Regions from separate parts of the Coriobacterium glomerans PW2 genome, predicted to be linked through region 2. Evidence: predicted binding sites of a transcription regulator. Region 2 holds the regulator's gene; the other holds the start of a gene.
What was found. Region 2 encodes NrdR, which represses ribonucleotide reductase genes. Its sites were predicted from a motif close to AAACACNATATATNGTGTTT; they were not measured.
Positions count from the first base shown of each region.

Region 1: a site for NrdR is predicted at 1,797-1,816, ahead of nrdD (anaerobic ribonucleoside-triphosphate reductase). Genes of this name have one in related genera too.

Region 1 is NC_015389.1:807,558-810,703, forward strand. It holds gene CORGL_RS03470 (LCP family protein) at 141-1,568, shown strand; gene nrdD (anaerobic ribonucleoside-triphosphate reductase) at 1,932-3,146, shown strand, end outside.
Region 2 is NC_015389.1:1,118,445-1,121,590, forward strand. It holds gene CORGL_RS04950 (NCS2 family permease) at 1-1,311, opposite strand, end outside; gene dut (dUTP diphosphatase) at 1,349-1,792, opposite strand; gene nrdR (transcriptional regulator NrdR) at 1,797-2,240, opposite strand; gene CORGL_RS04965 (LysM peptidoglycan-binding domain-containing protein) at 2,329-2,805, opposite strand; gene lexA (transcriptional repressor LexA) at 2,966-3,146, shown strand, end outside.

The DNA of each region.
Region 1 (3,146 bases), 310 kb from region 2:
AGGCTTTCGTGAGGACAGGCCGCCGCGTCGCGACAAGATGGCGTTTCAGCCGGATCATCTCGATGCGAACATATCGGTCGCGCGAGCTGGCTGGCGGTCTTGAATGAGCAGATGTCGAGTGAACCTGGACTTGTCATCCGATGGCTAGGGAGGCAGCGTTGCGCAGACAGAATGGTAGGAACACCCAGGATCGCCGGCGCGGCGGCCACGATCGCCAGCCCTCGCGGGGATCTCACGCGCAGCCCGCGCGGAGACGGGCGCTCGATTCGCGCGCCGGTATCGTTCCGGCGTCGCGGACGACGAGAGGTGCGATGCCGGACAGCTCGTATCAGGCCTACAGTCGCTATAACCCGCACAACCCGTATCTGGCCGGGAACGGGTCGCGCGCGCGCCGTCCGGCGAATCCGGTCCGGCCCCACCGCGCTCGTCGTCGCATCATCATCGGTGTGGCCATGGTTTTTCTCATGGCGCTCGCCGGGGTCGCCTATGGAGCATATTATATTGTCAGTGCTGATGGCGGGCTCAAGCGCTCGGATGCGCTCCCGATCTACGATGGGCCGCAAAGCGAGGACATCGACATGCTCATCATGGGGCTCGATTCGCGCGTCGACGTCAACGGGCAGCCGCTGTCCGAGGAGACCTACCAGGCCCTGCACGCCGGCGGCGAGAACGATGGCGGCCTCAATTCGAATGTCTTGATCTATGTACATATCCCCAAGGACGGTTCAGGCATCACCGCGATTTCGATCCCACGTGACGACTACGTCGATCTGCCCGGCAAACCCTACGGGCAGAGCAAATCCAAGATAAAGGAGGCCTACGGACTGGCGTTCGCTGAGAAGCAGAACCAGAACGCGAAGGAGGGCAAGTCCGACGACGATGCCTACCAGGCCGCCCGCGATGCCGGACGCAAGGCCGAGATCGCTGCGGTCGACGCGTTTCTCGGTGTGCGCATCAACCACTTCATCGAGGTGACGATGGGTGCGTTCTACGAGGTCGCCAAGGTTATGGAGCCCATCACCGTCACGGTCAACAACGACACCGAGGATGTGACCTATGCGGGCATCAAGCTGACCGCGGGCACCCATGAGCTATCTGCCAAAGATGCCATCGCCTTCGTGCGGCAGCGTCGCGACAACGTCCACGACATCAACTTCACCGATCTGGATCGCACGCGCCGCCAGCAGGTCTTCATCATCGCCGTGCTGAACAAGTTGAAATCGATGGGCTTGGGCGATGTCGGCAAGGTCGATCCTTTGGTCAAGATCGCCCAGACGAGCATGGTGTTCGACAAGAATCTCTCTCTATTGAGTCTTTACTCCATGGTGAAGAAGATCGGTGGAGCGGACATGCGGTTCTACACGTTGCCGGTTGAGAGCTTCGGCAAACAGGACGGCAAGGACGTGAACATCGTCGACGTGAAAAAGATCCAGGAGACGGTGAAGGATATCTTGGCCGGCGATGATACCTCGACACCCTATGGTGCCGCGAAAAACGCCACCGAGCAGCCTTCGCCCACCGAGCTGTCGCTTCTCAACAGCAGCGGTGGAACGCCGAGCGTGAAATAGGCTCTCGGCTCTCGGCTCTGCACGTGCGTCCGTGTTTGCGCTGGGGTCATGTGCTCGACGGCAGCGGGCGGCCGCACCATGCATGGAGCGGCCGCCCGTCGCACGGGCGCATGTCCGTCGCCCATGACGTTGCCTGCTTGCGGCAGCGAATCCTCATCGCTCGAGGCCGCTTCGCGACCGCGGCGGCGCATCTCACCTGAGGTTTTCCCCTAGTGCTTATGAGGGAAATATCACAATATATTGTGTTTTTGAATTTTAGTTTTACTCTATATAGTTACCTCGCTAGGGTATTATAAAGTCCGGCGGGGCGCGCCCGATAACCGTGCCCCATATGAGACCGTACAACACATGAATGGGGACCGCATGAAGATCATCAAGCGAAGCGGGGTAGAGGTCGCGTTCGATGTCGATAAGATATCGAGCGCCATCCGAGGTGCCAACAAGGAAGTGAAGGAGGCCGACCGCCTCACCGAGCGCCAGGTGATCTATGCGTCGCAAAACGTCGCGGAAGCCTGCGAGCGCGCCGGGCACACCGTTTCAGTCGAGGAGATCCAAGATCTCGTCGAGGATGAGATCATGGCGCTCGATCGCTTCGAGGTCGCGCGCAGGTACATCATCTACCGCTACCTGCAGGGCCTGAAGCGCCAGAAGAACACGACCGATGACAAGATCCTGTCGCTCATCGAGCACAACAACGAAGAGGTCAAGCAGGAGAACTCGAATAAGAATCCCACGGTCAACTCTGTGCAGCGCGACTACATGGCCGGTGAGGTCTCCAAGGATCTCACCGCGCGCGTCCTGCTGCCGCGCGACATCGTGAAAGCGCACAATGAGGGTATCATCCATTTCCATGATTCGGACTACTTCGCGCAGCATATGCACAACTGCGATCTCGTCAACCTCGATGATATGCTGCAGAACGGCACCGTCATCTCCGGCACGCTCATCGAGAAGCCGCACGGTTTCTCGACGGCGTGCAACATCGCCACGCAGATCATCGCGCAGGTCGCTTCGAACCAGTACGGCGGGCAGTCCATCTCGCTGACGCATCTGGCCCCCTTCGTGGAAGTTTCACGACGCAAGATCCGCCGCGAGGTCGAGCGCGAGCTCGCCGAGCTCGGTGCGCATGCAGACGAGGACGATATCTCGAAGGTGGTCGAGGATCGGCTGCGCGACGAGATCCGTCGCGGCGTTCAGACCATCCAGTACCAGGTCGTCACCCTCATGACCACCAACGGACAAGCGCCGTTCGTGACCGTGTTCATGTACCTCAACGAGGCGCGCTCCGCAGACGAGAAGCGCGATCTGGCCATGATCATCGAGGAGACGCTCCGGCAGCGCTACGAGGGTGTGAAAAACGAGGCCGGCGTATGGATCACACCGGCGTTTCCCAAGCTCATCTATGTGCTTGAAGAGGATAACGTCGAGGAGGGCGCGCCCTTCTTCTATCTCACGCAGATGGCTGCCAAGTGCACCGCCAAGCGCATGGTGCCCGACTACATCTCCGAGAAGAAGATGCGCGAGCTCAAGCTGTCGGCCGGCGAGCAGCCTGGCGAGGGAGACTGCTACACCTGCATG
Region 2 (3,146 bases):
GAGAAATGAGATGATAAAGGCGATATCGACGATCCAGGTGAGCGGCTTGATCTTTTTCATGTGACCGGTGCAAACCGCGATCAGGGAATACACGATGAAGCCGAGACCGATCCCCGTTGAAATCGAATAGGTCAACGGAATCCCGATGATGGTGACAAAGGCGGAGATACCATCTAAAGGCTTATCAAAATCGATATCGGCAACGACGCTCATCATCAGATATCCGACCAGAACAAGGGCACCGCAGGTCGCAGCTGAAGATACAACAGCGATGACCGGGGAGAAGAACGCTGCGACCAAAAACAAACAACCACAGACAACGGAGGTCAGTCCTGTGCGCCCGCCGTCTGCGGCACCTGAGGCCGACTCCATAAAAGTCGTGCATGAAGAGGAACCCACGAACCCGCCGAGCGCCGCAGCGATCGAATCGATCAGAAGAATACTGCGGATATCCTCCACATTTCCGTCTCGGTCGAGAAAGTCCCCTTGTTTTGCCACGGCGACAACCGTTCCCATCGTGTCAAAGAAATCGGAGAGCATGATGGAGAAAACGAATACGAGCAGCGTCGGGCTCACGAACACCTTGAGGATCGCCATCCCCGATCCGTCCTGTGCGGTTTGAAACGGTGCGCCGAATGTCGTGAAGTTCGGCAGCTGCAAGATTCCCTGCGGGATCGCGGTGACGCCGAGCGGTATGCCGGCGAGTGAGGCGATGAGAATGCCGATCAGAAGGGCGCCGCGAACGTGAAATACAAATAGAACGAACGTCACGAGAACCGAGAGAGCCCCGACCATGAACTGAGGTGAGTACACCGAGCCGAAACCGATCAGCGTGGACTCGTTGTTCACGACGATGCCACCGTTGATCAGACCGAGCAAGGCGATGAAGATGCCGAGTCCAACCGCTATCGCGCGTCGAAGCGAGATGGGAACCGCATCCATGATGGCCTCGCGCAGACCGCACAGGACAAGACCGGTGATGATGATCCCCTCGAGGAAAATGACGCCCATAGCGACTCGCCAGTCACCGCCGCTCGCCGCAGTGAGCGAGAAGGCGACGACCGCGTTGATCCCCATGCCCGATGCGCACGCGAGCGGGCGATTCGTGCAGACCCCCATGAGAATCGTCATGACACCGGCCGCAAAGCATGTCGAGGTCACAGCGGCCTCTGCAGAAACACCTGCCGCAGCCAGCAGAGATGGATTCACTGCGATGATGTAGGACATGGCCAAAAACGTTGTCACACCTGCACGCACCTCGGTACCCGAACTCGAATTGCGTTGCGTGTATCTGAAGAATCTCTCAAGCATGTGGTTATCCTCGGTTTCGTTTTTCGATCGCATCGAGCTACATCGTGCCGCTCGACCCGAACCCACCTGTACCGCGTTGCGTTTCATCAAGGGTTTCAACTTCGATGAGCCGTATCGCGGGCACCTCCTGAATCACAAGCTGCGCGATGCGCTCTCCGCGCTCGATGCAAATGGACTCGCGCGGATCGAGGTTCACGGCGATGACCTTGATCTCTCCGCGGTAATGAGCATCGATGAGACCAGGCGAGTTCGCGATGGAGAGCCCCCGTTTGAGCGCCATGCCGCTCCTGGGCTGAACAAAGCCCGCATAGCCCTCAGGCAAAGCGATCGCGAGACCGGTGGAGACGAGCGATCGCTCGTGCGGACCGAGCTCGATCGTTTCGCTGGCGCGAAGGTCGAGCCCCGCATCGCCGGCGTAGGCGTAGGACGGAAGCTCGACCGACGGATCGAGACGCTTGATAGAGACCGATACGCATGCCATATTCTCACCTTAACTTGTCAAGTTCCTGAAGGAACTCATCGATATCCTGAAAATCACGATACACCGAGGCAAACCGCACATAGGCGACCTTATCAAGCCGCTCGAGCCGCTTGAGGACCATATCGCCGATCTCGCGCGAGTGTATGGAGGCGAACGTTCCAGCCCGCAACTCGCGCTCGATATCATCAATGAGAGAATTCAGCGATTCAAGGCTGATCGAGCGCTTCACCGTGGCACGCGTGAGACCGACGAGCAGTTTGTTGCGATCAAACGGTTGTCTCAACCCATTGCTTTTGATTACCTCGATTGGATCTTCGCAGCGTTCATAGGTTGTGAAGCGATATCCGCAATCTAGACATTTTCGACGACGCTTTATCGCGTTGGTCGTCTCATGCATCCGCGAGTCCACGACGTGGGTTTCCTCGCTGCCGCATTTGGGACAGCGCATCCAGACCTCCTCAAAATCGGAAACGAGGTAAGAATACCACGACTCCCCCCAGATAGATCACAAAAAGGTTTTGATTCGAGGGTTGAGATCATATATCGGGAGACGCACGGACATCATGGAAGTCATGTGGTCCCGCGGGAACGACGAGCCGTGCACCCGGCTGTATCGTCGCGGAACCCAAGTCGTTCCAGCTGCGAATGATCTCGCAGACATCAGCCGTCCCGAGGCCCTCGATGGGATGCTCGCAAGCGAGCGACCACAAGCTGTCCCCTTGAACGATTTGGGTCGCGCTCCGCGACGCGTGATCGCGCGCTGACTCGTAGCGGCCGCGCGCACCACCGATAACACCCAAGCCGGCAGCGAATACCGCGCCCGCGAGCAAGCTGACGAACAAGACCGTGATAACCTCGCGCGCGATATGCTTGCCAGTCACGCGCAGCGACGCGACAGGTGAGCAAGCTGAAGGATGAGAGAGACCGCCGGAAAGCACCTTGAAGGTCGGGCGCGGCTCGCTTGATCCAAGTGATGGGAAACGATCTTGGACGGCGACGTAAGATTCAATCATCAAAGTTCCCTTCAAATGCTGAATTGAGATCGCTCTATCGCATTGGTAAGACAAAGTGCTGGCATAGGAACGAATGTTCGTATACAATTATCTTCGAACAGTTGTTCTTGTCAAGCATAAATAGAACATATGTTTGTTTTTCGACGTGAGAAAGGTGAACATCGTGCGCAAGATCACAAAGAGACAGCAGCAGATCTATGATTTCATTCGCTCATATCAGCTTGAGAAGGGCTATCCGCCGAGTGTTCGCGAGATGGCCGCCGCCGTGGGGCTCTCCTCTCCCTCCACGGTCCACGCCCATCTGAGTGCACTCGAAGACCATGGATTCATAAAACGAGATG